Regions from separate parts of the Streptomyces sp. NPDC102437 genome, predicted to be linked through region 3. Evidence: predicted binding sites of a transcription regulator. Region 3 holds the regulator's gene; each other region holds the start of a gene.
What was found. The regulator HrcA, encoded in region 3, represses chaperone genes, less so after heat shock. The targets are predictions, from matches to a motif close to TTNGCACTCNGNNNNNCNGAGTGCNAA.
Positions count from the first base shown of each region.

Region 1: the regulator HrcA is predicted to act here: its motif matches at 1,409-1,435, upstream of groES (co-chaperone GroES).
Region 2: the regulator HrcA is predicted to act here: its motif matches at 1,560-1,586, upstream of groL (chaperonin GroEL).

Region 1 is NZ_JBIWKI010000004.1:280,034-283,305, reverse strand. Features, by position in the region: gene ACIRJP_RS07970 (polysaccharide deacetylase family protein) at 1-627, shown strand, start outside; partial or broken gene ACIRJP_RS07965 (polysaccharide deacetylase family protein) at 624-755, shown strand; gene ACIRJP_RS07960 (DUF6234 family protein) at 833-1,300, opposite strand; gene groES (co-chaperone GroES) at 1,587-1,895, shown strand; gene groL (chaperonin GroEL) at 1,994-3,272, shown strand, end outside.
Region 2 is NZ_JBIWKI010000048.1:17,687-20,958, reverse strand. Features, by position in the region: gene groL (chaperonin GroEL) at 1-1,397, opposite strand, end outside; gene ACIRJP_RS35810 (cold-shock protein) at 1,816-2,022, opposite strand; gene ACIRJP_RS35805 (MoaD/ThiS family protein) at 2,443-2,721, opposite strand; gene thrC (threonine synthase) at 2,752-3,272, opposite strand, start outside.
Region 3 is NZ_JBIWKI010000013.1:48,501-51,772, reverse strand. Features, by position in the region: gene dnaJ (molecular chaperone DnaJ) at 1-830, opposite strand, end outside; gene hrcA (heat-inducible transcriptional repressor HrcA) at 831-1,847, opposite strand; gene ACIRJP_RS18320 (MBL fold metallo-hydrolase) at 2,047-2,769, shown strand; gene ACIRJP_RS18315 (DUF3097 domain-containing protein) at 2,802-3,272, shown strand, end outside.

The DNA of each region.
Region 1 (3,272 bases), on a different contig from region 3:
ACCCGTGAGGGGTTCGAGGTGAAGGGCGGCAACGACTCGCTGCCGCCGGTCTTCACCACCGTCCCGACCGAGGACCGGATCGTCTTCCTGACGATGGACGACGGCTCCGAGAAGGACCCCGAGCTGCTGCAGATGATGGACGAGCTGGACATCCCGTACAGCGCCTTCCTCAGCGACTACGAGGTGAGCGACAACTACGGGTACTTCGGTGAGGCCCAGCGGCTGGGCGTCTCCATCAACAACCACACGCTCAACCACCCCTATCTGCCCGGACTCCCGTACGACGAGCAGGAACGCGAGATCTGCCACCAGCAGGAGATCATCGAGAAGCAGTTCGGCAAGCGGCCCGTCCTCTTCCGCCCTCCGTACGGCAACTACAACGGCGACACCCTCCGCATCGCGCAGTCCTGCGGGATCAAGGCCGTGCCCCTCTGGAACGCCGAGGCGTTCCCGGACCACATGGAGTGGCGCGAGGATGACCAGGACCTGCACCCGGGCGACATCATCCTCACCCACTTCCGGGGGCGCGGTGAATGGGACGGCAGCATGGCCGACCTGGTCCGGGCGGTCATGAAGACCGTCACGGACCGGGGATACGCCGTGGCCCGGCTGGAGGACTACGTATGAGAAAGGCGCACCGGCTGCTGGCCGGACTGCTGGCGGCCGGTGCGCTCCTGGCCGCCACCGGCTGTGCCCAGTCGGTGGACCCGATCGAACGGCTGGGCCGCAAGGCCGCCCAGAAGGTGCATCACCCGCAGCGGACGCCCGCGGCGGGCCCGCCCGCGCACGGTGATCACAGCGAGTCGGGGTCGATGGTCGTGATCTCCTGCGGTCAGCTGCCGGAGTCCCGGCACTCGCGGCTGTCGCCGCTGAGGCACTGGTGGGCGGTCCGGCCGGGATCGTACGAGGGTGCGGGCGCCGGGTGCGAGCGGCGGTAGTCCTCGTGGCCTGCCTGCACGGTGACCACGCACAACGCCAGCGCCGCCAGCACCTGGAGCGCGCCCGCCCAGGGCCAGTTGCTGCGGATCAGCACGACGGCGATCAGGCAGATCACCGCGGCGATCGAGCCGAGGACGAGAACGGGCGTCCAGTCCATCGGCGGCGGGCCCGTGGCCTTTGAGCCGTCGAGGTCCGCTCGGGAGAAGGCCGACTGGATGGTGGCGACCGCACAGATCAGCCCCTCCAGGAGGATCAGCAGCAGCCCGAGCACCACATCGAGGCAGCCGTTCACGGTGCGAGATCGGTACGGGCGCCGCCCGGGCGCGGGGTCCGGCTGCCGGTACGGAGAAGGGCGGGTCATCTCCCCACGGTCGTACGGAACGGTCCGGTCAGTCCGTACGTTGCCTCCATGTTGCCCGGACTGTTGTCCGGACCGGTGTCCGGAAGTGCCGCGCCACGAACGTCTGAATTGGCACTCCGCTTGACCGAGTGCTAATCCCGGTCATAGTCTCGGTGCTGGCACTCACCACTGGAGAGTGCCAGCAGTACTGCGCGACTGGCAGGTCCGGCACCCGCGACGACGGATCGACCTGGTCGCCACCCAAAGACTGTTACCCCGTGAGATCTCCGAAGGGGGAGACCGGATCGTGTCGACCGCCAGCACCAAGGTTGCGATCAAGCCGCTCGAGGACCGCATTGTGGTCCAGCCGCTCGACGCCGAGCAGACCACGGCCTCCGGCCTGGTCATTCCGGACACCGCCAAGGAGAAGCCCCAGGAGGGCGTCGTCCTGGCCGTGGGCCCGGGCCGCTTCGAGAACGGCGAGCGCCTTCCGCTCGACGTCAAGACCGGCGACGTCGTGCTGTACAGCAAGTACGGCGGCACCGAGGTGAAGTACAACGGCGAGGAGTACCTCGTCCTCTCGGCCCGCGACGTGCTCGCGATCGTCGAGAAGTAATTCACCCACGTTTGCTTCTGTTCTGCGCCCCTGGCCCCCGCGAATAACCAGCCGGGTGGTCGGGGGCGCAGTTCGTTCGAGAGGAAAGCTCAGCTCCCATGGCGAAGATCCTGAAGTTCGACGAGGACGCCCGTCGCGCCCTTGAGCGCGGCGTCAACAAGCTTGCCGACACGGTCAAGGTGACGATCGGCCCCAAGGGCCGCAACGTCGTCATCGACAAGAAGTTCGGCGCTCCCACCATCACCAACGACGGTGTCACCATCGCGCGCGAGGTCGAGCTCGACGACCCGTACGAGAACCTCGGTGCCCAGCTGGTGAAGGAGGTGGCGACCAAGACCAACGACGTCGCGGGTGACGGTACGACCACCGCCACCGTGCTGGCCCAGGCGCTCGTCCGCGAGGGTCTGCGCAACGTCGCCGCCGGTGCCTCCCCGGCCGCCCTGAAGAAGGGCATCGACGCCGCGGTCAAGGCCGTGTCCGAGGAGCTCCTCGCGACCGCCCGCCCGATCGAGGACAAGACCGACATCGCCGCCGTGGCCGCGCTCTCCGCGCAGGACCCGCAGGTCGGCGAGCTCATCGCGGACGCGATGGACAAGGTCGGCAAGGACGGTGTCATCACCGTCGAGGAGTCCAACACCTTCGGTCTGGACCTCGACTTCACCGAGGGCATGGCCTTCGACAAGGGCTACCTGTCCCCGTACATGGTGACCGACCAGGAGCGTATGGAGGCCGTCCTCGACGACCCGTACATCCTGATCCACCAGGGCAAGATCGGCTCGATCCAGGAGCTGCTCCCGCTGCTGGAGAAGGTCATCCAGGCCGGTGGCTCCAAGCCGCTGCTGATCATCGCCGAGGACGTCGAGGGCGAGGCGCTGTCGACCCTCGTCGTCAACAAGATCCGTGGCACCTTCAACGCCGTCGCGGTGAAGGCCCCGGGCTTCGGTGACCGCCGCAAGGCCATGCTCGGCGACATCGCCACCCTCACCGGTGCGACCGTCATCGCCGAGGAGGTCGGCCTCAAGCTCGACCAGGCCGGTCTGGACGTGCTGGGCACCGCCCGCCGCGTCACCGTCTCCAAGGACGACACCACGATCGTGGACGGCGGCGGCGAGCCCGGCGACGTCAAGGGCCGGGTCAACCAGATCAAGGCCGAGATCGACGCCACCGACTCCGACTGGGACCGCGAGAAGCTCCAGGAGCGCCTCGCGAAGCTGGCCGGCGGCGTGTGCGTGATCCGCGTCGGTGCCGCCACCGAGGTGGAGCTCAAGGAGAAGAAGCACCGTCTGGAGGACGCCATCTCCGCGACCCGCGCCGCGGTCGAGGAGGGCATCGTCTCCGGTGGTGGCTCCGCCATCGTCCACGCCGTCAAGGTGCTGG
Region 2 (3,272 bases), on a different contig from region 3:
ACCTTCTCGACGACGACGCCGCCCTCAAGACCGCCGTTGACGGCGATCTGCTTGAGCGGGGCCTCCAGCGCCAGCTTGACGGCGTTGGCGCCGGTCGCCTCGTCACCCGAGAGCTCCAGCTTCTCGAAGACGGCCGAGGCCTGGAGCAGAGCCACGCCACCACCGGCGACGATGCCCTCCTCGACGGCGGCCTTGGCGTTGCGCACCGCGTCCTCGATGCGGTGCTTGCGCTCCTTGAGCTCGACCTCGGTCGCGGCACCGGCCTTGATGACGGCCACGCCGCCGGCCAGCTTCGCGAGGCGCTCCTGAAGCTTCTCGCGGTCGTAGTCCGAGTCGGAGTTCTCGATCTCGGCGCGGATCTGGTTGACCCGGCCCTGGACCTGGTCGCTGTCACCGGCGCCGTCGACGATGGTCGTCTCGTCCTTGGTGATCACGACCTTGCGGGCGCGGCCGAGCAGGTCGAGACCGGCGTTCTCCAGCTTGAGGCCGACCTCCTCGGAGATGACGGTGCCACCGGTGAGGATGGCGATGTCGCCGAGCATGGCCTTGCGGCGGTCACCGAAGCCCGGGGCCTTGACGGCGACGGACTTGAAGGTGCCACGGATCTTGTTGACGACCAGGGTCGACAGGGCCTCGCCCTCGACGTCCTCGGCGATGATCAGCAGCGGCTTGCCGGACTGCATGACCTTCTCCAGCAGCGGAAGGAGGTCCTTCACGTTGCTGATCTTCGAGTTGACGATCAGGATGTACGGGTCGTCCAGGGACGACTCCATGCGCTCCATGTCGGTGGCGAAGTACGCCGAGATGTAGCCCTTGTCGAAGCGCATACCCTCGGTGAGCTCCAGCTCCAGACCGAAGGTCTGGGACTCCTCGACGGTGATGACGCCTTCCTTGCCGACCTTGTCCATGGCCTCGGCGATGAGCTCGCCGATCTGGGTGTCGGCGGCGGAGATGGAGGCCGTCGAAGCGATCTGCTCCTTGGTCTCCACGTCCTTGGCCTGCTCCAGGAGGGCGGCGGAGACGGCCTCGACGGCCTTCTCGATACCCCGCTTGAGGGCCATCGGGTTGGCACCCGCGGCGACGTTGCGCAGGCCCTCGCGGACGAGAGCCTGGGCGAGAACGGTGGCGGTGGTCGTACCGTCGCCGGCGACGTCGTCCGTCTTCTTGGCGACCTCCTTGACCAGCTCCGCACCGATCTTCTCGTACGGGTCCTCCAGCTCGATCTCCTTGGCGATGGAAACACCATCGTTGGTGATCGTGGGGGCGCCCCACTTCTTCTCAAGGACGACGTTGCGACCCTTGGGGCCAAGGGTGACCTTGACGGCGTCGGCGAGCTGGTTCATGCCGCGCTCGAGACCGCGCCGGGCCTCCTCGTCGAACGCGATGATCTTGGCCATGTGAAGTGGTCCTCCCGGACAGGGGTGGATTTCTCCGGACCGAGTGGCGCCCGCGACGGACGGCCTGCGTGAGCCGGTGGTTCCTTGCCCCACCGGCCCGCGGGCCTCACCGGCCCGGTCCAAGTTCTGTCACTCTCACCTGGAGAGTGCTAACGCCAATGATTAGCACTCGACCCCCTCGAGTGCAAGCGTCCCCCTCGGGATGTGGACAACCCGGGAGGGTCGCGGAGGGGTGTGGAGGGCTGTGGAAAACGTCCGGCGGCGCAGGCCGGGACGGCGTGCGCCGCCTTGTGTGCGCGGGGGGCGCACCGTCGCGCGCAGGGCGGCCGCGACGCACCGAGGGCCCGTACCCCCTGGGTACGGGCCCTCAGCGCGTGAGTGCAGTGCGTGAATGGTGTCGTTGGCCGACCGTTCGAACTCAGCCGACGGCGAGCTTGACCATGTCTGCCTGCGGCCCCTTCTGGCCCTGCGAGATCTCGAATTCAACTCGCTGACCCTCTTCGAGGGTGCGGTACCCGTCCATCTGGATCGCGCTGTAGTGGACGAAAACATCCGCACCACCGTCGACCGCGATGAAGCCGTACCCCTTCTCCGCGTTGAACCACTTGACGGTGCCCTGAGCCATGCCTAACTCCCCTATTACTGGCCCTTGCGCAGGACCGCACTTCGCGGACCCGGGTCAGAACTCACCCTCCGACAGGAGAGGGTGTGTGCGCCGGAACGCGTCGACCGCGGCTGAATGTATCTGCCCAACTGCCCTCTGCAACAGGTCAATCGGACGAGAATTCTCGGCCGCACCGAACGCCCGAATATGAGGAATTCATAAGATTCCTGGGCAAGTCGGGCCAGGCAAAGGCGACTTATGCCGCAAGCACATCGCACACTTTGGCTGCATCTTGTCGCGGCCGGGCGCATTCTCATATGCGGGCGGCACGGGCAACTCGGGGGACTTCCCACACTCTACCGCGCTCAACCATGCAGAATTGCCCCCTCACGATAGAAGCGGAGGGGGCAATTCGATAACGCGGTGGGGTCGGACGGGGCGTCAGCAGCCGCCGGCCACGGCCGGGATGATCGAGATACCGGCGCCGTCCGGCGTGGCCGTCTCCAGACCGCCTTCAAAGCGCACGTCGTCGTCGTTGACGTACACGTTCACGAAACGGCGCAGCTTGCCCTGGTCGTCCAGGACGCGGGCGGCGATGCCCGGGTGGTTCTGCTCCAGGGACTCGATGACCTGGGAGAGGGTCGAGCCCTCGGCCGGGACCTCGGCCTGGCCGCCCGTGTAGGTGCGGAGGATGGTGGGGATGCGGACCTTGACGCTCATGGTGGGTGCCCTTCCTGGAGTCTCGGGTGGTCAGCTGGTGGCGAGGCCGGCGGCGCGGAACGCGTCCAGGCTGGGACGGATCGTCGCGGTCGCCTGAGAGGTTTCGGCCACCGCGTCGAGGGTCTTGAGGCCGTCACCCGTGTTGAGTACGACGGTGGTCAGCGACGGGTCGATCAGACCGGCCTTGATGAGCTTCTTCGTCACGCCGACCGTCACGCCGCCCGCCGTCTCCGCGAAGATGCCCTCGGTGCGCGCCAGCAGCTTGATCGCGTCGACGACCTGCTCGTCGTTCACGTCCTCCACGGCGCCGCCGGTGCGGCGGGCGATGTCCAGGACGTACGGGCCGTCGGCCGGGTTGCCGATGGCGAGGGACTTGGCGATCGTGTTCGGCTTCTGCGGCCGGACGACGTCGTGGCCACCCTTGTACGCGAGCGAGACCGGCGAGCAGCCCTCGGCCTGGGCGCCGAAGAGCTTGTACGGCTTGTCCTCGACCAGGCCGAGCTTGATCAGCTCCTGGAGGCCCTTGTCGATCTTCGTGAACTGCGAGCCGG
Region 3 (3,272 bases):
CCCGCCGTCATGGGGATGGTGACCGTGCAGTGCAGGTCGTCGCCGCGGCGCTGGAACACCGAGTGCGAGAGCTCGTGGATCTCCACGTACAGATCGCCGGCCGGGCCGCCACCGGGGCCGACCTCGCCCTCGCCCGCGAGCTGGATGCGGGTGCCGTTGTCGACACCGGCGGGGATCTTCACGGTGAGCGTGCGCCGCGAGCGGATGCGGCCGTCGCCGGCGCACTCCGGGCACGGGGTCGGCACGACCGTGCCGAAGCCCTGGCACTGCGGGCAGGGCCGCGAGGTCATGACCTGGCCGAGGAAGGACCGGGTGACCTGGGAGACCTCGCCGCGGCCGCGGCACATGTCACAGGTCTGGGCGGAGGTGCCGGGGGCGGCGCCCTCACCGCTGCACGTCGTACAGACGACGGCCGTGTCGACCTGGATGTCCTTGGTGGTGCCGAACGCCGCCTCGGCGAGATCGATCTCCAGACGGATCATCGCGTCCTGGCCGCGCCGGGTGCGCGAACGGGGTCCGCGCTGCGACGACGTGCCGAAGAACGCGTCCATGATGTCGGAGAAGTTGCCGAAGCCGCCCTGTCCGAATCCGCCCGCGCCGGCGCCGCCGGAGGCGGACAGCGGGTCGCCGCCGAGGTCGTAGACCTGCTTCTTCTGCGGGTCCGACAGCACCTCGTAGGCGGCGTTGATCTCCTTGAACCGCTCCTGGGTCTTCGGATCGGGGTTCACATCCGGGTGCAGCTCGCGGGCGAGCCGCCGGAATGCCTTCTTGATCTCGTCCTGGGATGCGTCGCGGCGTACGCCGAGTACGGCGTAGTAGTCCGTGGCCACTTACGACTCCGCCAGGATCTGTCCGACGTAACGTGCCACTGCGCGTACCGCTCCCATCGTTCCGGGGTAGTCCATGCGGGTCGGTCCGACCACGCCGAGTTTGGCGACTGCCTCGTCGCCCGAACCGTAGCCGACCGCGACGACGGACGTGGAGTTGAGCCCCTCGTGGGCGTTCTCGTGCCCGATACGTACGGTCATGCCCGAGTCCTTGGCCTCGCCGAGCAGCTTCAGCAGCACGACCTGCTCCTCCAGTGCCTCCAGCACCGGCCGGATCATCACCGGGAAGTCGTGCCCGAAGCGGGTGAGGTTGGAGGTGCCGCCGATCATCAGCCGCTCCTCCGTCTCCTCGACGAGGGTTTCGAGCAGGATGGAGAGCACGGTGGACACGGTTCCCCGGTCCTCGCTCTCGAAGGATTCCGGCAGGTCCTGCACCAGCTGCGGGACGTCCGCGAAGCGGCGTCCGACGACCCGGCTGTTGAGCCGGGCCCGCAGATCGGCGAGAGAAGTCTCGCCGAACGGGGCGGGGCAGTCGATCATGCGCTGTTCGACCCGGCCGGTGTCCGTGATGAGCACGAGCATCAGCCGGGCGGGTGCCAGGGAGAGCAGTTCCACGTGCCGCACCGTCGAACGGGTCAGCGAGGGGTACTGCACGATGGCGACCTGCCGGGTCAGCTGCGCGAGCAGCCGTACGGTGCGGCCCACGACGTCGTCGAGGTCGACCGCGCCGTCGAGGAAATTGTGAATGGCGCGACGTTCCGGCGTCGAGAGGGGTTTGACCCCCGCGAGCTTGTCGACGAAGAGCCGGTAGCCCTTGTCCGTCGGGATGCGTCCCGCGCTGGTGTGGGGCTGGGCGATGAAGCCCTCGTCCTCCAGCACCGCCATGTCGTTGCGGACGGTCGCCGGGGAGACCCCCAGCTTGTGCCGCTCGGTGAGCGCCTTGGAGCCGACGGGCTCCTCCGTGCCGACATAGTCCTGGACGATGGCGCGAAGCACTTCGAGTCTGCGTTCGCTGAGCATCGCGCACACCTCCAGCTGTGTTTCCTCGTTGGTTCTCGGGTCGTTCCTGTTTCTCTGCCCAGGAATCCGCCTGGCACTCTGTCAACGCGAGTGCCAGCAACCCCCCGGCCAGTGTACGGCGGCCGAGTGGGGACCTAGCAAGGGCGACCGGCCACGCTACCTCGCGACCTCGCAGGTGGTTTGCCGATAGCGTCACGGTATGGATGCCTCTTGGGAAGAGTTCGGGTGGGAGCGACTCGGTCACGGAGTGGGCCGGAGGCGCCTTCCCGGGTGGGACGCGACGGTCGCGCTGGTGGCCGGAACGGACGGAGTGCTCCTCTACGACACCGGATCGACTCTCCGCGAGGGCGCCGAGGTGCGGGCCCAGGCGCAGGCCCTGCTCGGCCGGAGGGTGACGCATATCGCACTCAGCCATCCCCATTTCGACCATGTGCTGGGCACCGCCGCGTTCTCCGGCGCCCAGGTGTACGGGGCGGTCGGCATGGCCGAGCTGCTGAAGCACGCGAAGGACGAGCTGCACACCTCGGCCGTGCGCCATGGGGTCGAGGAGCACGACGCGGCGGAGGCCGTCGACGCGCTGGTCGCGCCGCAGCACGAGGTGTACGGCGAGTGGACGCTCGATCTGGGCGGCGGACGCGAGGTGCTGCTGGCCGACGTGGGCCCCGCGCACAGCGGCCACGACCTGGTGGCGGTCGTTCCCGGCTCCCCCGCGATCGTGCTCTGCGGCGACCTGGTCGAGGAGTCCGGCGAACCGCAGGCGGGCCGGGACGCCTTCCCCGCCCGCTGGCCGGCCTCCCTGGACCGGCTGCTGGCGCTGGGCGGCGAGGACGCGGTGTACGTGCCGGGGCACGGGGCGGTGGTGGACGCGGCGTTCGTACGCGACCAGCGCGAACAACTGGCCATGCGCTTCGGCGTGTCGTGACCCCCGGGGCCAAGTCGTCCTATCGTCGTCCGATGCGCAGCTACCAGCCGGATCTGACCCCGCCGTGGAAGAGGTCCGCCCCCGTTCCCGAGGTCCCCGCCGAAGCCGATCTGGTCGTGGAGGAGGTCGCCACCGGATTCTGCGGCGCGGTGATCCGCTGCGAGAAGACGGCCCAGGGTCCGACGGTGACCCTGGAGGACCGCTTCGGCAAGCACCGGGTGTTCCCGATGGAGCCGCGCGGCTTCCTGCTGGAGGGCCGGGTCGTCACCCTCGTGCGCCCCTCGGCCGCCGCTCCGGTGCGCCCCGCGCGGACGGCCTCCGGTTCGGTCGCGGTGCCCGGGGCGCGCGCCCGGGTCGCGCGGGCGGGCCGGATCTATGTGGAGGGCCGGCACGACGCGGAGCTGGTCGAGCGGGTCTGGGGCGACGACCTGCGGATCGAGGGCGTGGTCGTCGAGTACCTGGAGGGCATCGACGACCTTCCCTCCGTCGTGCGCGAGTTCTCC